4 regions of the Spongiibacter sp. C9W genome follow, and region 1 is predicted to be linked to each of the others. Evidence: predicted binding sites of a transcription regulator. Region 1 holds the regulator's gene; each other region holds the start of a gene.
What was found. Region 1 encodes sigma-54, which starts transcription at its own class of promoters, with help from an activator protein. Its sites were predicted from a motif close to TGGCACANNNNTTGCNNT; they were not measured.
Positions count from the first base shown of each region.

Region 2: the regulator sigma-54 is predicted to act here: its motif matches at 2,759-2,776, upstream of AC2Q8J_RS06515 (WecB/TagA/CpsF family glycosyltransferase).
Region 3: the regulator sigma-54 is predicted to act here: its motif matches at 2,283-2,300, upstream of glnL (nitrogen regulation protein NR(II)).
Region 4: the regulator sigma-54 is predicted to act here: its motif matches at 2,087-2,104, upstream of AC2Q8J_RS00840 (CmpA/NrtA family ABC transporter substrate-binding protein).

Region 1 is NZ_CM170672.1:2,900,292-2,905,140, forward strand. Features, by position in the region: gene rapZ (RNase adapter RapZ) at 1-539, opposite strand, end outside; gene ptsN (PTS IIA-like nitrogen regulatory protein PtsN) at 542-991, opposite strand; gene hpf (ribosome hibernation-promoting factor, HPF/YfiA family) at 1,021-1,308, opposite strand; gene AC2Q8J_RS13800 (RNA polymerase factor sigma-54) at 1,378-2,871, opposite strand; gene lptB (LPS export ABC transporter ATP-binding protein) at 3,015-3,740, opposite strand; gene lptA (lipopolysaccharide transport periplasmic protein LptA) at 3,742-4,299, opposite strand; gene lptC (LPS export ABC transporter periplasmic protein LptC) at 4,286-4,849, opposite strand, start outside.
Region 2 is NZ_CM170672.1:1,361,256-1,366,104, reverse strand. Features, by position in the region: gene AC2Q8J_RS06520 (polysaccharide biosynthesis/export family protein) at 1-1,245, opposite strand, end outside; gene AC2Q8J_RS06515 (WecB/TagA/CpsF family glycosyltransferase) at 1,486-2,727, opposite strand; gene AC2Q8J_RS06510 (response regulator) at 2,933-4,849, opposite strand, start outside.
Region 3 is NZ_CM170672.1:1,805,564-1,810,412, forward strand. Features, by position in the region: gene glnA (glutamate--ammonia ligase) at 91-1,497, shown strand; gene AC2Q8J_RS08590 (DUF4124 domain-containing protein) at 1,615-2,115, shown strand; gene glnL (nitrogen regulation protein NR(II)) at 2,334-3,407, shown strand; gene ntrC (nitrogen regulation protein NR(I)) at 3,404-4,822, shown strand; gene AC2Q8J_RS08605 (tRNA (cytidine(34)-2'-O)-methyltransferase) at 4,843-4,849, opposite strand, start outside.
Region 4 is NZ_CM170672.1:189,079-193,927, reverse strand. Features, by position in the region: gene AC2Q8J_RS00855 (glutamine--tRNA ligase/YqeY domain fusion protein) at 1-582, opposite strand, end outside; gene AC2Q8J_RS00850 (peptidylprolyl isomerase) at 733-1,227, shown strand; gene AC2Q8J_RS00845 (UDP-2,3-diacylglucosamine diphosphatase) at 1,231-1,953, shown strand; gene AC2Q8J_RS00840 (CmpA/NrtA family ABC transporter substrate-binding protein) at 2,153-3,451, shown strand; gene AC2Q8J_RS00835 (ANTAR domain-containing response regulator) at 3,448-4,014, shown strand; gene AC2Q8J_RS00830 (MiaE family protein) at 4,033-4,644, opposite strand; gene AC2Q8J_RS00825 (DUF1289 domain-containing protein) at 4,695-4,849, opposite strand, start outside.

The DNA of each region.
Region 1 (4,849 bases):
TCAATGGGCAGGCCGCGCTTAAAGCCAAAGGACTTTAGCTGTAATGCCATGCGGCTAGCGTCGACGCCGAGAACGCGGTCACGTATGGTGGCGCGCAATTGATGCACAGTCATGTCGCTACTATCGATGGTCAGCGATGCCTCTGCGACAATGGGCTCCAACAGCGCAGACTCTTGCTTTATCGCGTCGCTAAGCGGCTGGGAGTCGGTGCTCAGCGGATGCCGTCGGCGGGTCTCGCTAAAACGCTTAATGAGCTTGTCGTCGCTGGCATCCAAAAAAAGAATACGCAAGCTGGCCAGGCTTCGAACTTGTTTGCACAGTTCTTGGAAGCGGGCGAGCTCTGTTTGTGAGTTTCTCGCATCGATACAGACAGCAACCTGCTGATGAACTTTCAGTGTGCTTTGAGAGAGTTCGGTAACGAGTGCGGGCAGCAGTGACACCGGCAGGTTGTCGATGGCGTAAAAGCCTTCGTCTTCGAGCTGGTGCAGCGCCGTGCTTTTGCCCGAACCTGAGCGGCCGCTGAGAATAATAAGCTTCACGCCTAGCTCGCTACCGCACGTTCATAAAGACTGCTGTCGCTGTCTGCGCTGCGAAGCTGCTGGCGGAAAGCGTCATCGTTGAAGGCGTTGGCCAAGCTTGCCAATACTTTAATGTGTTCGTCGTGTGCTTCGGCAGGAACGATCAACGCAAACACTAAGTCCACGGGTTGGTCGTCTATCGCTTCGAAGTCGATAGGCTCGGCAAGTTTAAGCAGCATGCCGGTAATTTCGGTGCACTGCTGGCTGCGACAGTGGGGAATCGCAACCCCGTGCCCGATACCGGTGCTTCCGAGTCGCTCGCGGGCGAGCAGTTCGTTGAACAGTTCGTCGGCGTTGAATTGCGCATTATCCTCACTGACAAAAATAGAAATTTGTTCCAGTAGGCGTTTCTTGCTGCCCACAGACGTACCGCAGTGGGTACGTCCGGGGCTGAGTATTGAATCAAGGGTCATGTTTACGTTTCCGGAACATCCCCGGGCCTTTAGTGGCCCAGGTTTTTCTCCTTGTGTTTAATAAGCTGGCGATCGAGCTTGTCGGTGAGGCTGTCGATGGCCGCGTACATATCCTCTGATTCACAGGTGGCGAACAGATCGGCGCCGGCCACATGTACGGTGGCTTCAGCTTTTTGAACCAGCTTTTCTACTGACAAGGTAACGTCGGTATTGGTGATATTGTCGAAGTGCCGTTGCAGCTTGGCGAGTTTGTTGTTGACGTAATCGCGAAGTGCCGGGGTAACTTCAACATGGTGACCACTGACGGTTATTTGCATATCTTGCTCCTTCATCGCTGAGAACATCCGGCGCCTCCCGGCGCGTTGTTTGGGCCTTTTGGGGCCTTATTAGACCAGTCTTTTCCGTTCGTTAGAGGGCGGAATGACTAGTGATTCCCTGTACTTTGCAATGGTTCGCCGGGCAACTTTGATGCCTTGCTCGGCCAACAGTTGGGTGATTTTGCTGTCGCTTAGCGGTTTCTTGGGATTTTCTGCGGCAATTAATTTTTTGATTAGTGCACGAATCGCCGTGGAGGAGCATTCTCCTCCGGTATCGGTCGAGACGTGGCTGGAGAAAAAATATTTGAGTTCGTAGATGCCTCTCGGGGTATGCATATATTTTTGCGTGGTAACCCGTGAGATCGTCGATTCATGCATGCTCACTGCATCGGCGATATCGTGGAGCACTAGCGGTTTCATCGCTTCGTCGCCGTACTCCAGGAATCCGCGCTGATACTCAACAATTTTGGTGGCGACTTTCATCAGTGTTTCGTTGCGGCTCTGCAGACTTTTAATGAACCAGCGCGCTTCCTGGAGGTTGTCGCGAATATAGTCTTTGTCGCTGCTGGTGCCGCTGTCTTTGGCGAGCGATGCGTAGTGGCTGTTAATTTGTATTTTCGGGGCAATGTCCGGGTTTAACTCAACCAGCCAGCGGCCTTCTTTTTTGCTGACGAATACGTCTGGTACCACATACTCCGTTTCGTCGTTGCCCACGCAGTCACCGGGAGTGGGGTTCAGCGTTTGAATGAGTGCCAGGGTGTCGCGCAGTTGGTCTTCTTTTAGCCGGCAGCGACGCATGATTTGGTTGTAATCACGGTTGCCGAGCTGCGGCATATGTTGCTCGACAATCTGCAGCGCTTCAGCCAAGTATGGGGTGTCTGGGGAGAGCTGTCGAAGTTGAATCAGCAAGCATTCTTGAAGGTCCTGGCCGCCAACACCTGGGGGGTCAAACTGCTGGATGAGGTGAAGGACTGCATTCACTTCTTCTATTTCGATATTGTCGTCGTCGAAGGCGTCCACCAGCTCTTCGGGGCTGACGGTGAGCCGCCCTTTTTCATCGATCGCGTCGATGATGGCATCAGCGACGATGCGGTCAAGTTCTGAGAGCCGGCTGAGGTTGAGTTGCCAGCGCAGGTGGTCCTGGAGCGACTCTGAGCTGCCGTGGCGATAGTCATTGTTGTAGTCGTCGTCGGCGCTACCGGCCGCGGAGGAGCTTGGTGCGGAGCTTTGGTAGACGTCTTCCCACTGGCTGTCTACCGGCAAATCTTCGGGGATGTCGCTGCGCTCGGCCCATTCACTGTCAGCGTCGTTGCTGGGCGCCTCCTCAGCAGAGGTCGTTTTGCTGTCAGCCTCATTGGCGTTACTTTCGCTCTGGCTGTTGCTGCTCTGGGGTTCCGGGCTGTCGCTGTCTTCCTCTACTTCCAGCAGGGGGTTGGAGTCCAGTGCCGACTGAATTTCCTGTTGAAGGTCGAGGGTGGAGAGCTGTAATAAACGAATCGCCTGTTGCAGCTGGGGCGTCATGGTCAGCTGCTGACCGACTTTTAGCTGGAGCGATTGTTTCATAGGCAATGACTTCTACTACAACCATACCTGAGGGATTAAATGCCGTTATGTAGCCATAAACGACGATGCTTCAGGGTCAGTGTAGTCCCGCAGCCGCACCGCTGCAATAGGCGTTTAAAGCAATTGCTGTGCCGATTTTTTGATCAAAGGGTAAATGTGTCGCCGAGGTAGATGTCCCGCACGATTTGGTTGTTGAGCACGGCCTCGGCATTGCCCTCAGCAACGATGCGACCTTCGCCAACTATGTAGGCTTTTTCGCAGATATCGAGGGTTTCTCGCACGTTGTGGTCGGTAATTAGGACGCCGATGCCGCGCGCCTGCAGGTGGCGAATAATCTGCTGAATATCGTTCACCGATATGGGGTCTACCCCGGCAAAGGGCTCGTCGAGCAGAATAAAACTGGGCTCGGTGGCCAGTGCTCGTGCAATTTCTACTCTGCGCCGTTCCCCGCCCGAGAGCGCCATACCCGGCGATTGGCGAATATGGGCAATGTGAAATTCTTGTAGCAGTGCATCGAGCTTTTCTTTGCGTTGCTTGCGATTCAGGTCGCTGCGGGTCTCCAATATCGCCATGATGTTGTCAGCGACGCTCAGCTTCCGAAATATGGATGCTTCCTGAGGGAGGTAGCCAACGCCGTGTTTGGCCCGACCTTGGATGGAAAGCGGTGTCAGGTCTTTGTCGTCGAGCTGAATGCGGCCGCGGTCGGCGTTGACGATGCCGACGATCATATAAAAACAGGTTGTTTTTCCCGCCCCGTTGGGACCCAACAAGCCGACTATTTCACCGCTGTTAATACTCAGGGAGACGTCTTTGATTACCTCTCTGCCTTTGTAGGCTTTAGCGAGGTTGCTGGCTTTCAATACGGGCATGTTAGCGGGGAGTCTCCGGGGTGTCGGGGGTGGTGCTTGGCGCGGGGCTATCGGTATCACTCACGCCCTGCTGAGGCTGTAGGGTCATTTGTACCCTGCCATCGAGTTTGTGGCTGCCACCATCGGCAATGACCATTTGCTTGCGCCCGCTGTATACAATGCGATCGCCACTGATCTTGGAGCCTTGATGTCGGATGGTGGCATCTTTTTGCAGCAGGATTTCCTCGGCATTTAGGCTGTATTCTATGAGTCGGGCACTGGCGACCACGACGCCTTCCCCGGCGCGGGGTTGTTGCTCAAAATGGGCGGGGCTGCCATGGGCAATAACCTTGGTTACTTTTCTGTCAGCCTCGACAATAATCAGCTTGTCTGCGCGAATAATCAGGCTGCCCTGCGACATATTGACGTTGCCCGTGTAAATGCCGCGATTGTTTTCATAGGTGGCTTTATCTGAGCTGAGGTTGATGGCCTGGCGGCGGTCATCGGGCAAGCCGTGCACGCTGCTGGCGAGGCAGAGCAGGGCGCTAATAGCGAAGGTGCGTAGATTATTGCGGTTCATAGTGTCCTTTTACCTTCGCGAGCAGCTCGACTTTCTCGTTAACGAGGTCGGCCGTCATGCCCTCCGACTGGGTTTCGCCATTGGGTAGTTGCAGTCGCAGTGGCTGATCCGTCGCAACCAGGCTTTGCTCCAGGTCAATGCTGAGTTGCTCTGTGTGGATTTGCGCTTCGCGAATTAAGTCTTCAACAACAACACTGCCACGCAACTGCAGTTGTTGGCCATTTTGTGACAGTGTGCCGGTAATGGCTTGCGCCGTCCACGGCCGCTGCTCGCCGATATTGCCGATGTAGAAGGGCTGATTGAGCTGGATGTTGCCCGAGGAAATCATGCGTTCGGCACTGTCGGCGCGCCACCGGTATGCCACATTGCCGTCTTGGCGATATTTCGAGCCTTCGATGCCCTGGAGGTGGGAGTCAACATCGGGGATGGCTTCGAAGCTGTCAGTCAGGCTCAATTTCCCGCTCTCACTAAATTGCGTGAGGTAGATCACGGTGCCCGCGATAGCGGCCAGTACCGATAGGACCGATGCAGCGTTGATATTGAATGACGG
Region 2 (4,849 bases), 1.5 Mb from region 1:
AATCGCTCTGGCGATATCACGCCAATTCCCTATTGTAGAGTCATAGCAGCTAACGGTGTCGTTGGGTAGTAAATAGGGATTGATATCGTCGGAATCTGGATTGCGCAGCAGTTCTTCGACATTGCGTTTCATAATTTCGCTCTCGCCACTGATGGGGTTAGTGCCCACCAACACGACGTAGCGTGAGGCATTGGTGAATTGCGTGCCGCCACTGCAGTTGCCCGATACCACCGCCTGATGTAACCGAGTGCCGTAGGGCATGCTGCTGCTGTACTTGCCCACTGCCGCAGAGGCGTTGTTGCTTGCTGGATTGGTCAAATTTGAAATGAACACCCGTATTCCCTTTGGCGTGATTTGACTCGGGCGAATCAGCTCGGCTTGCATGCAGCCTGCTGAGGGAACGATCACTTGATCGCCTGCAATCAACGGCACGTCGTGGGTGTGCTGGCCCGAAAATATCCCTGCGAGATTGATTTCTTGCTGCCAGCCGTCGCGAATCAGCAGAACTTTGTCTACACGCGCGTCAGGGCGTGCACCCGCTGCTGCGCGTATGGCTTCACTGAGGTAGCGTTTGGTGGGGTAGTCGCCGCTGATGCGAATTTTACTGTCGTCGGTCTGCGCGGGAATCAGGTCGTTGATGAGTACGCGGCCAGGCTCAAATACAGCGCCTGACACCGAAACCATAATGGGGGCCCACTGAAGCGGGCGCACACTGATGTGAAGGGTGTGGGCGAGAAACATTTGTTGGGCAACCAGCATGATGCGCAGGCGGTTCTCCACTTCTTCGGTGTCCAGTCCAACCACCTGCACCGGAGCGAGGTAGGGAAGCTCAATATTGCCATCGTGGTTAACCAAGTACTCGCCGCTGAACTCCTCCCCTTCATGGATGCGAATTTCGATCCTGTCGCCGGGTGACAGTGGCAGCAAGCGCCGGCCTTGGCTGTTTAACGATCGCGGGGTACCGGGATTTCGCCACTGCTGTGCTAAGGGTTCATCGACACGATAGTCCGCACTGTTCAGCGCCATGCCGCTGCCATCGGTCGAGCAGGTATTCACCGCCATGCGACTGCTAAATTCGTGGCGTTGTTCCACCTCTGACTTGTCGCGCTCAGGCAGGCTTGTCGAAATATCCGGCATCGACGCACAGGCCGCCAGTGTTAATGCGACACTGGCGAGGACGGCGCGACGGCAGCGTCGCGGCGTGAAAAGGCGGTGTGCAGATAGGGTCCATTTGGCAATGTTCATAGCGCTTTCCTGCTGCTGATTAGGTTGATCTCACTGCTATTGTGAGACGGCATATCTTGAATATTGCAGGTGGCGTGCCAGCTGGCGTGAATAAAAATATGCTTTAAAAACAGTAGGATAGTGTTTTTTGTCGAGGGCGGGAAATTGCAAAATGCAAATCGTGCCTTGCGTTTGCATTTTGCGAATCATATTGCTGGAGGGTGCGCCACCGCAGTGGCGGTATACGATGTGGTGCGATCCTTAGCTCTGGCTGGCCTGCCGCAGCCTGATTAGAAACAGAGGGTTGCCAATGATGTAGCGCTTCCACATCCGGCCCGGTTCTTGTAGTAGCCGCCAAATCCATTCCATACCCAACTCACGCAGCCACAGGGGCGCCCGGGAGACCTTCTCGGCATAGAAGTCGAACAAGCCGCCAACGGCGATGACGACTGGGCTATTCAGTTGCTCCCGGTGCGCGAGAATCCACTGTTCCTGTAGGGGTTGACCCATGCCGACCAGCAGCACGTCCGCCCTGCTATCGTTAATTTTATCGACGATGTCCTGGCAGTGCTGTTTGTCGAAATAGCCGTGCTGTGTGCCGGCGCTTCGCAAGTGTGGCTGTTGCTTCAACATTGCCTGCATCGCGGCATCGGCAATTCCGTCTTCACCGCCGAGCATGAACAGGCGCTGGCCGTGTTGGGCGAGTTGTTCGCACAGCAAAGGCAGCATATCGGTGCCGTTTATATTGCCCTTACGGCGAATACCGTTGCGCCGACAGGCCATTTCGATACCGCTGCCATCGGGCAGCATATAGTCTGCTTGATTCAGTTGTGATCGCAGTTCGCTGTTGTTGTAGGCGAGATTTAAGGTGTGGGCGTTCGCGAAGAAAACTGTCGCACGATGTCGATGTGTCACGTGCTTATTAATCACCGAAAGTGCGTTTTCCATTGAGATGTTGGCGATGTTTACGCCAAAAATCGTAAAACTGTCGACGTCTTTCAGGGCTTTGCCGCCGTTGTACAGCAGTCCCGCCAGCAGCGATTTGCCGATGATGGCAGCGTCTGTTTTGAATCCCTGCTTGTCGGCGTATTCGAGATTGCAGGCCTCTTCGTCGATAAAGTCGATACCAGAAATTCGTCGCAGTTCGAACAGTGAAAACATACCTGGATTCAGGGTTTCGGTACCCGCTGCAGCGGGCTCTTGCTCGGTGCGCGCTCGGTAACCGACCAGTGCCAGCTCGCCTTTAATAACGTTTAGGAGCAACGGCAGGCGACTGAGATTTACCTGATCGTGCAGCAGTAAGGCGGGCACGCCATCACCAGCAGCGCTGTGCAAGGTGACGCGGTCAACGATTTTTTTGCCTTTAATCAGGCGAAAAAGGCTATGAACGAAAAGCCACGGAGCGAAGGCTAACGCGGCTGCCACTGCCAATATACGGTCTGTTTTTTTTACACAGCGTGGCTGGGCGCTGAGCGATTTGTTGTAAACGGTGTGATGGCGCATGCTGGCATCCTCTCGGCTGTTTAGAGCTAAAGGGGCAATGCCTGTGCCAGGCGCGTAAAATTATTTTAAGTCTATGATTTATAAGTGATTGCCAAAGGGTTAGGTGGGTTTTTAACGGCGCAGAGAGTGGTTCGATAGCCAGCATGATTTGCATTTTGCAATGCAACTGGCTTGCCGGTGATGCTAAGCCGCACTGCGCGAAACATTAGGCTGAGACTGACCGCGCTTCTAACTCAGCGATGGCATGATGGAGGGCTTCTTTGCCTGACGAGAATTTCTCGCCGGATACCGAAAGTAGCTCCATAAGAAGTTGGGTATTTTCAGCATCGCAGCATTTTTCGATATGCAAACAATAGTCCTGCAACGACGTTGCGCCGCAATAACCAAGATTACTTTTTGCGGAGTGTACGGCGTCGCGAAGCCCGGCAAGTGCTGGTTGATCGGCGGAGTCCGCAATCGCTGCTGTCAGAGACTGCAACTTATCAAGCTGCTCCACGACCATTTTTAAAATAATGAGCGCGGTCTCTAACCCTGTATCGACAATGAGTTGTTCAAGGATCGTGGTGTCTATCTCCGCGGCATACAGCGCTGCAGTGAGTGTTGCGGTGTTGCCCGCGTCATCTTGGGAACTGGACGCAGCGGTTTGTTCAACAGGCAGCCAGGACTCAAGTGTGTTCAGCAATTCATCGCGGTTTACCGGTTTAGACAGGAAACCATCCATGCCCGCGTCTTCACAGCGCTTTACATCGGTATCGAAGGCATTGGCGGTCATTGCGATAATTGGGGTGTTGCGCTCTTTACCGGGCAATTGGCGGATGTGTCGGGTTGCCTCTAAACCGTCCATTTCAGGCATACGCAAGTCCATTAGCACCAAGTCGTAGCGGCCACTGGTTACGGCCATTAATGCCTCAATGCCGTTGGCGACGATGTCGACTTGATAGCCGGCGCGCAACAACAGAGTCTTCGCGACTAACTGGTTCGCTTCGTTATCCTCTGCGAGTAGGAGCTTGTGCCGGCTTGGGTTTATTTCGTCGGTGATGTGTTCATTGGCGGGCTCCGATTCGGCGTCGCCGTCGAGAATGGCAAGGAGCTGGCTCGGCCGAAAGGGGCGATACATCATATGTTGGAAGCCGGCCTTGCTGCTGTGTTGCAAGAGTTCCGCCGAAAAATTGCGGTTGTACAGCACCACTTGTTGAATGGGGATCTGCTGCGCCATCAATAACGTGCTCAATTTTTCCGGTGTGGCAAAGCAGCGCATGTCCACGATCAGTATGTCGCGTGCAGATAATTTCGGAAGGTTCTCTAAGGCACGAATTGCGACGGCTTCTATGCCCAGCCAGTCCGCTTGTTGCAGTATGCTGGCAAGCAGTGTTTTGTTGTCGCTCCGCAAAAACAGCTTGCCTGTTGCGCGTTTTGGCTTTGCCAGGCTGGGGAGGTTAGTGTTGCTTGCATTGACCGGTATCTCAACGCGGAACCGGCAGCCTTCGCCTTTTTTGCTCGTCAGCGAGATTCGACCGTCGAGCAATTCAGTCAGTTTTTTACATATGACTAAGCCAAGGCCCGTGCCACCGTGAACGGCGCTGTCACTATTATCTACTTGAGAGAATTCATTAAATAACTTCTCTTGATCCTCTTCTGAAATCCCAACCCCCGAATCGCGCACTTCAAGTACCAGCCCGAGTCGGCCGTCAGCCAGTTTTTCATCGGTTTGAGAGATTTTTAGATTTACGCCGCCAGAGTCAGTGAACTTAATCGCGTTATCGAGAAGGTTGGTGACGATACGCCGTACAAAGCTCAGGTCACTGATTACCGTTTTCGGTATGCGGGGGTCGATGCAGGCGGAGATCTCGATATCTTTATTTACCGCGCGAATGGTTGATACCTCCATCACGCGCTCACATTGCTCTAATAAGCTGAACTTGCTGGAGTGAATTTCTTGTTGTCCGGACTCGATTTTTGAAAAGTCCAATACGTCTTCAATGACGCTTAATAAACTATTGCCTGCCGCAAGTGAGGTCTCTGCCAGCATGCGTTGCTCGGTGGATAAATCGCCTTCAAGCAACAGGTCCATACAGCCAATAACGGCGTTCAGGGGCGAGCGAATCTCGTGGCTCATATGCGC
Region 3 (4,849 bases), 1.1 Mb from region 1:
CTATGCGGCACGCGGCAATGAACCTATAATCGCCACTGCTTTCGGCCACGCCGAATCGACTACAAGACTCTATATTGGAGGATGTTAAGAATGTCAGAGAACACTCTGAAGTTAATCGCCGATAATGACGTGAAGTGGGCGGACCTGCGCTTCACCGACACTAAAGGTAAAGAACAACACGTCACCATGCCGGTGAGCGAAATCGACGCGGGCTTCTTCGAAGAAGGCAAAATGTTCGATGGCTCATCGATCTCAGGCTGGAAAGGCATTAACGAGTCAGACATGATCCTCATGCCGGACGACGAGGCCTCTGTTCTCGACCCCTTCACCGACGAGCCCACTATTATCATTCGCTGCGGCATCGTTGAGCCTTCTACTATGCAGGGCTACAACCGTGACCCACGCTCTATCGCTCAGCGCGCCGAAGACTACATGCGCTCTGCCGGCATCGCCGACAGCGCACTGTTTGGTCCCGAGCCCGAGTTCTTCGTGTTTGACGACGTGAAGTGGAAAGTGGCAATGGAAGGCGCGAGCTACGCGATTTCTTCTGACGAAGCCGCCTGGGTTTCTGGCAACAGCTTCGAAGAAGGCAACACTGGTCACCGTCCTGGCGTTAAAGGCGGTTACTTCCCCGTACCACCTGTCGACAGCCTGCACGACCTGCGCGCAGCAATGTGTAACGCAATGACCGACATGGGTCTGGAAGTTGAAGTACACCACCACGAAGTAGGTACTGCTGGTCAGTGTGAAATCGGTGTTGGCCCTAACTCTGCTGTGAAAAAAGCTGACGAAGTACAGGTACTTAAGTACTGCGTACACAACGTCGCTCACGCCTACGGCAAGACCGCTACTTTCATGCCCAAGCCAGTTGTCGGCGACAACGGTAGCGGTATGCACGTGCACATGTCACTGAGCAAAGACGGCCAAAACCTGTTTACTGGCGACGCTTACGGCGGCCTGTCTGAAACAGCACTGTACTACATCGGCGGTATCATCAAGCACGCTCGCGCGATCAACGCCTTTGCCAACGCTTCTACTAACTCGTACAAGCGCCTGGTTCCCGGCTTTGAAGCACCTGTTATGCTGGCTTACTCAGCACGTAACCGCTCAGCGTCTATCCGTATTCCATTCATCACCAACCCGAAAGCACGCCGCGTAGAAGTTCGCTTCCCAGATCCCTCTGCGAACCCCTACCTGGCATTCGCGGCCCTGCTGATGGCTGGCCTTGACGGTATCCAGAACAAGATCCACCCTGGCGATGCGGCAGACAAAGATCTGTACGACCTGCCTGCAGAAGAAGCGGCTGAAATCCCGACTGTTGCGTCTAGCCTCGAGCAAGCGCTGCAAGCACTGGATGCAGACCGCGCCTTCTTGACCGCTGGCGGCGTATTCGACGACGACATGATCGATGCTTACATCGAGCTGAAGTCTGAGGAAATCGAGCGCCTGAACATGACAACTCACCCCGTTGAGTTCGACATGTACTACAGCGTTTAATACGCCTTGTGCGAAAAAGCCCGCTTCGGCGGGCTTTTTTTTGCCTGTCATTTTTTAAACCTTGCCGCGCCTATCAACTCGTCGCACACTACAGAAAAGTGATAGCGAGGGCTTTTTATGTATCGTCTGCTGAGCCTTATTTGCGTAGCGAGCGTGCTCTGCAGCCCACTGCATGCAGAAATCTATCGTCATACCGACGAACAGGGCCGCACCGTTTACAGCGACTCTCCCCGCGACGGCGGCAGCCCGGTCGATCTACCCCCGGTAAACACCACGCCGGCTGTGTCGCCACCGCCACCGGCCAAGCTGGACCGACATGCCACCCCCGTACCGGCCTCAGTCAAGGTACAAATCATCCAGCCGCGCGACGGCCAGGTATTCCCCAATGGCCGCATTCCCACCACTGTTAATGTAAAGCTTGAGCGCCCCCTGCGCGGCGACGAGAGCCTGCGCATCGCCGTCAATGGCAAAACCCTTAGCCGGGGAAGCGCCACCTCTGCACGCATTGAGCACCTGAGCCGCGGCCGGCACCAAATCAGCGCAGAAGTCCTCGGCCCAAACGGGGAAAAGCTGAGTCGAGACACTGTTTCAGTCGTGGCCCACTGGCCAAACAACTGACCCTCCAGCCAAGCTATACACAAAGCACCAAATTGGTGCACACTAAGACAATAGCGGCGGTCGAGCGCGCCATCGCGGGGCCAGCCCCAGCGGCGCAGCACCGCGGCACGCCATATACAACGCCCAATTAGCGCCCACTCAATAACAACGCCCCCATTCCGGGGCACTGGCCTAATTATTGCTTTGCAATGAACCATAATGAAGACAGTGGCGAGCCCATGCCCCCAGCGAATTTGCACCACCACATACTCGACAACCTGAAAACGGCGATCCTACTGGTCGAGCCCAACCTCACCGTGAGTTATATCAACCCGGCGGCAGAGTCGCTGCTGGCGGTGTCTGACCAGCGCATCCACGGCGAGGCCATCACCCACCTTTTTCACGAAGACGAAGACACCGTTGTGAAACTGCTGGACGCCATCAACAACCGCGAGGCATTCACTAAACGGGAAACAGTATTAACCCTGCGCTCCGGCGACGAAATCACGGTGGACTATGCGGTAACGCCGATTGTGGAACACCCGCGAACGTCTCTTATCATCGAGCTGCAGCCGCTGGATCGACTGCTTCGCATCAGTCGCGAAGAAGGCCTGCTATCTTCCCAGCAAAACAGCAAAGCGCTGCTGCGCGGCATTGCCCACGAAGTGAAAAACCCGCTCGGCGGCTTGCGCGGTGCGGCACAACTTCTGGCACGCGAACTCGACGACCCGCGCCTGCACGATTACACCAACATCATTATCGAAGAGGCCGACCGCCTGCGAAACCTCGTCGACAATATGCTGGGGCCCAATAAGATGCCCAACCAGCTGCCCACCAATATCCATGAAGTGCTGGAGCGCGTGCGCCAGCTAGTGGAAGTTGAGGGAGGCGAGGAGTTAAGCATCATCCGCGATTACGACCCCAGCATCCCCGACATCATCGGCGATCGCGAGCAATTAATTCAGGCGGTACTCAACATCGTCCGCAACGCGCTTCAGGCGCTGAAACAATCCCCTCCTGAAGACGGCGCACAAATTACCCTGCGCAGCAGAACGCTGCGCCAATTTACCATTGGCTCTCACCGCCACCGACTGGTGTGCCGCGTGGACATTATTGATAACGGCCCGGGCATACCCGAAGACCTGGCACCGTCGATATTCCTGCCAATGATCAGCGGCCGCGCCGACGGCTCTGGGCTTGGACTGTCGATCTCACAGTCCATTCTCAACCATCACCAAGGCCTTATTGAATGCCACAGCGAACCCGGTCGCACGGAGTTTTCGCTGTTTATACCCGTGGAGCAAAACCGATGAGCTATAGCAACACCGTATGGATTGCCGACGACGACAAATCGATTCGCTGGGTACTCGAAAAAGCCCTCAACCAGGCCGGCATTGAAACCCGCAGCTTCGAAAATGGCGATGCCCTGCTTGCTCAGCTGGAGTCGGGGGTGCCCGACGCGGTTATCAGCGATATCCGCATGCCGGGTATCGATGGCTTAAAACTGCTGTCGCGCATCAGCGACATCCACCCCGGTTTGCCGGTGATTATTACCACCGCCCACTCAGATCTGGATAGCGCCGTTGCCTCCTATCAAGGAGGCGCCTTTGAATACCTGCCCAAACCCTTCGACGTCGACGAGGTATTGGCAACAACCCAGCGCGCCCTGCAACACGCCAATAAAAACCGCCCGGTACTGCCCGAGGAAGTGCCGCTGGAGAGCACCGAAATTATCGGCGAAGCACCCGCGATGCAGGAGGTGTTTCGCGCCATTGGCCGCTTGTCCCAGTCCAATATCACGGTACTGATTAACGGCGAATCCGGTACCGGTAAAGAGCTTGTCGCCCAGGCCCTCCACCGCCACAGCCCGAGGGCCAGCAAACCTTTTATCGCGCTGAATATGGCTGCGATCCCCAAGGACCTGATGGAATCGGAACTCTTTGGCCACGAAAAAGGGGCCTTCACCGGTGCCACTGCCCAGCGTCGCGGACGCTTTGAGCAGGCCGATGGCGGTACGCTTTTTCTGGACGAAATAGGCGATATGCCCGCCGAAACCCAAACCCGCCTGTTGCGGGTACTCGCCGACAGTGAGTTCTACCGCGTGGGGGGGCATACCCCGGTGAAAGTCGATGTTCGCATTATCGCGGCCACCCACCAAAATCTTGAAAAGCTGGTGCAAGACAACAGCTTTCGCGAGGATTTATTTCATCGCCTAAACGTTATCCGCATCCACCTCCCCAAACTTGCCGAGCGCCGGGAAGACATTCCCAAACTGATGCAGCACTTCTTTACCATTGCCGGCAATGAACTCAATGTGGAGCCCAAGCGCCTGCTGCCCGACACAGAGGAATACCTCAGCCAACTCGATTGGCCCGGCAACGTTCGGCAATTGGAGAACACCTGCCGCTGGCTAACGGTGATGGCATCGGGACGGGAGATTCACCTTAATGACCTGCCCCCCGAACTGCTGGAGCACAGCGACAGCGAAGCGGCACCCGCGGCTAACTGGCAGGAGAATTTACGCCGCTGGGCCGACCAAGAATTACTACTGGGCAGGGATAAGCTGCTGGATCGCGCGGTACCGGAGTTTGAGCGAATCATGATCGAAACAGCGCTCAAGCACACCCACGGCCGACGTCGCGATGCCGCCAACTTACTCGGCTGGGGGCGCAACACCCTCACCCGCAAAATCAAAGAACTGGATATGGGTGGCGATGAGGACGAGTAGCCCTGGCTAGCGCAATACCGCTACCGA
Region 4 (4,849 bases), 770 kb from region 1:
GCGATAAATGATCGGGTCGCGCAAATTGATATTCGGCGCTGACATATCGATTTTGGCACGCAGCACTTTCGCGCCCTCTTCGTATTCACCGTTGCGCATCGCCTCAAACTCAGCGAGGTTCTCTTCAGGGCTGCGCTCGCGAAAGGGACTGTTTCGGCCCGGCTCAGTTAACGTGCCGCGATACTCTCGCGCCTGCTCTGCGCTAAGTTCGCACACGTATGCCTTGCCGGCGTTGATCAATGCCACCGCGTAGTCATAGAGCGTGTCAAAATAATCAGAGGCATAGCGTACTGGCCCTGCCCACTGATAGCCCAACCACTGAATATCTTCCTGAATAGCATCAATATAGGCCTGCTCTTCCTTGGCAGGGTTGGTGTCGTCGAAACGCAAATGACACTGGCCGCCAAAATGCTCAGCCAGACCAAAATTCAGGCAAATCGACTTGGCGTGACCAATATGTAAAAAGCCATTGGGCTCCGGAGGAAATCGGGTGACCAGTGAACCACTCAGGCGGCCTTCCTCGATATCCTTGCGGATGATGCCGCGCAAAAAGTTATTACCAGTGACGTCTTGTTCACTCATTGAATCGCAAATCTCTTGGTTTATTGCGCCAGTGACAGGCGCACGATGCATAAAGGTTGTCGACGGCAAACGTAGGCCCGGTTTCGCCGCCAATGCAAAAACCGTATTATAGCGGCTTTAATTTCGGCTTATAAGCGAGAATCAACGCAAATGGTTATCTTTAAAACAAATTTTGGTGACATCAAGATCGAACTCGACTTCGAAAACGCGCCCAAGACCGCAGAAAATTTTAAGCAGTACGTTGAGGAAGGCTTTTACGACGGCACCATCTTCCACCGCGTTATCGACGGCTTTATGATTCAAGGCGGCGGTTTCGAGCCCGGCATGAAACAAAAAGCAACCCGCGAGCCCATTGAAAACGAAGCAGATAATGGCCTCAAAAACACTGTTGGCACCCTGGCAATGGCACGCACCATGGACCCACACTCTGCCAGCGCGCAATTCTTTATCAATGTGAAAGACAACGACTTCCTGAACCACAGCGGCAAAAACATGCAGGGCTGGGGCTACGCGGTATTTGGCAAAGTCAGCGAAGGTATGGACGTTGTTGAAAAAATTAAAGCGGTACGCACTACCAGCGCCGCGGGTCATCAAGACGTTCCCGCCGACGATGTGATCATCGAAAAAGCGGAGTGGCAAGGCTAGGCTATGCGCAGTCTGTTTATTTCAGACTTGCACCTTGACGAGCAGCGCCCGGATATCACCCGGGCGTTCTGCCAGTTTCTGCAAGACGACGCCTCCAAGGCGAACGCGCTCTACATTCTTGGCGACTTCTTTGAGAGCTGGCTGGGCGACGATGACAGTAGTCCCCTGATTGAGCAGGTCAAAACCGCCCTCCTCGAACTCAGCAATACCGGCTGCCAAGTGTATTTTATGCACGGCAATCGTGACTTCTTAGTCGGTGATGCATTTTGCCAAGCGGTCTCGGCAACACGCCTCGACGACCCCTGCGTGATCGACTTACTCGGCGAGCCCACGCTGTTGATGCATGGCGATAGCCTATGCACTGGCGACGCCGAATATATGCAGTTCCGGGCAATGGCTCGCTCTCCAGAGTGGCAGGCACAGGTGTTAAGCAAAAGTCTTAGCGAGCGCCGCGCCCTCGCCAAACAGCTGCGCGCCGCCAGCAGTGAAGCCAATAGCAACAAGGCCGAAGATATCATGGACGTCACGCCCTCAGAGGTAGAACGCATCATGACCCAGCATCATTGCCAGCGACTGATTCACGGCCACACTCATCGTCCCGCGCGACATGCTTTTACCCTTAACAACAAGCCAGCCGAACGCATCGTACTCGGCGACTGGCACCGCCAAGGCTGGGTGCTCGATTGCAAGGATAGCGAGATCGTACTCCGCGCCTTCGATATTTAAATTGCGCACCACTTTTGGGCGTTTGCGAAAGGCCGCCCCAAACTCGCGCACTTTCTTTTTCACTGGGGCGGTATGGCATGCTCGTCATTAGCGCCCACACTGCACAACGCACCCCGAAAGCCCCCAAGAAGACTGGCATAAGTATTGCTGAGTTACCCCGTATATAACGACCAATACGGTAATATCAGGAACTCTTGGCATGCCCCACCCCACAACGGCAACACCGCCAGAAAAGCCGCGCCTGCGGCTGGGCTTCATCCCTCTCACGGATTGCGCACCCTTGGTCATTGCCTTTGAGAAAGGCTACTTCGCAGCAGAAGGCCTTGACGTTGAGCTTTGCCGGGAAACCTCATGGGCCGCCATTCGCGACAAAGTAGGCTTGGGAATTCTGGATGGGGCGCAGATGCTCGCCTCCATGCCACTGGCCAGCCGACTCGGCATTGGCGGTCCACGTTTCGATTTTGTCAGCGGCATGGTTCTGGATCTCAACGGCAATGCCATTACGCTCAGCAATGAGCTGTTCCAACACCTGGCTGCTATTGACCCCCATTCCGCTCGCTGCCCCAGCGCCGCCGCAGGGGCACTAAAGCAGCACCTTCAAGTGCGCGAGGCGTCAGCGGCGCCCTTGCGCCTGGGCATCGTTTACCCCTGCTCAACCCAAAGTTTTGAGCTGCGTTATTGGCTGGCGAGCGCTGGCATCGACCCCGAGCGCGATGTCGAGCTGGTCGTGGTACCACCACCGAAGATGGTTACCGCGTTGAGCGAGGGTAATATCGACGGCTTTTGTGTTGGCGAACCGTGGAATACGCTGGCCGTTCAACAACGACTCGGGCATGTCGTGGCGACCAAATACCAATTGTGGAACAACAGCCCGGAGAAAGTCTTCGCCGTCACCGAGCAATGGAGCCACCATCATCCCAACAGCCACCGAGCAGTGCTTCGAGCGCTGCTTCGGGCCTGCCAATGGCTGGATAAAAAAGAGAACCGTCGTCGCGCCGCCAAGATCATTAGTCAAGCTGCCTATATCGCCCTACCCGAGGACACTGTTGCGCTATCACTCCGTGGCTTCTCTCAGCGCCATCACGGGGAAGCCCCGGAAGAGGTGGCCGACTTCCATGTTTTCCACCGCTACTGCGCCAACTTTCCCTGGCTGAGCCACATTGATTGGTACATCTCACAAATGTACCGCTGGCAACTGTTAAAAATGCCCATCAAACTCGACGACACGGCAAGGGCCATTTTCAAACCCGACTTATATCGCCAGGTCGCCGCCTCCCTGGGAATCGACAGCCCCCAGATCGACCGCAAAACGGAGGGCAATCTGCCTCAGAAAATGCTGTTTTCAGACTCCCAGCAGCTGGGACCCAACCAGTTTATAGATGGAAAAATCATTGGGGTTGGCGGGACCTTAAAGTATCTCGAAGCGCTGCCGCTACCAGAGCCCGAATTGTCGGCACTGCGACTTATGAACCCCCAACAGGCATCGGCACGCGGATGAGAGCACTACTTATCGACCTAGCACCTGAGGACGTCAAGCACTTGGCAACAGCACTCGCTCGCGCCGGTATCGAATGCAGAAGCACGGAAAAGGACAGCGACCTGTACGATGAGCTGGAGCGCTGGCCACCGGAGCTCATTTTCGCCCGCACTGGCTCGCCACGGCGCGATGTGCTGGAACATGTCGCCCATACCCGGCGCGACAGCCCCCAAACCATTATCAGTCTCTTCGGCAGAGCATCTGAGGGGATCGCTCGGCTAGCCGCCGAACTGGATATCAGCCTTTACGCCATCAGCAGCCTTCGCGACAGTTTGCTGCAAGCGTTAATTGATATCGCGATTAGCGAGCTTCACAGCCATCAGCAGTTGCACACTGAAGTCGCTGCTGCGCAATTTTCATCCAAACAGCGGCTGAAAACCCATGAAGCTATCACCTTCATCGTGGACAACTTCTCGCTTGCTCCTCACCAGGCCGAGGCCCTGCTAAAGAAAAATGCACAGCGGCAAAACCGCAGTGTTGAAGACTTAGCGGATCAACTGCTCAGCACCGGCTCCATGGGCTAGACCAGCTCAGCCGGCACCTTAGGCTGCGAGCAGCGGCCCGCTATGGAACCGGAACACCTCATCAGGCGTGAGAATCAACTCCTTCTCTCGCTCACAAAACAGCGCGACACGCGGCGCAATGGGCTCGTCTGAATAGCGCTGTGCAAGGCTTAAATAGTCTTTGAAATGCCGGGACTCGGACTTGAGCAGGGAGAGGTAGAATGCACCCAGTTCGTCATCGAGTTCCGGCGCGATCCGCGCAAAACGCTCACAACTGCGAGCCTCTATCAACGCCCCACAGACTAGGATATCCACTAATTTGCCGGGATCGCTGCTGCGGCACAGCTCGCGCAAACCGTTTGCGTAGCGCGCCGACGAAATATGCCGGTAGGCAACCCCGCGTTTTTTCATTATCGCCAGCACCTGCTCAAAGTGTCGCAACTCTTCGCGAGCAAGCCGGGACATCTTGTTGAGAAGATCCAGCTTATCCACATAGCGAAACATTAAGTTCAGCGCAGTGCCCGCGGCCTTTTTTTCGCAGTTGGCGTGATCAATGAGCAGCTCTTCGGGGTGGGCTAAGGCCGCCTCAACCCATTCATTGGGCGTCTCACAGGGGAGAAAATCCAGAATTTCAGAAATGTCGACGGCCATACTCACTGCCCTGAAAAAACGCGGAAGTATATCAGCACGATGGGCCAGCCTCAGCCCTCTTTTTGCATGTAACGACCGATGTAGCGCTCGTAGTGGGCCTGCGAGAGCAGGTAGAACTCGCGATCAATGGCCTCCCGCAATTCCAGCAGGCTACTGTCGCGCCAGACACTATCGACAACAAAGCCATACTTTCGCGGCTCTGTTA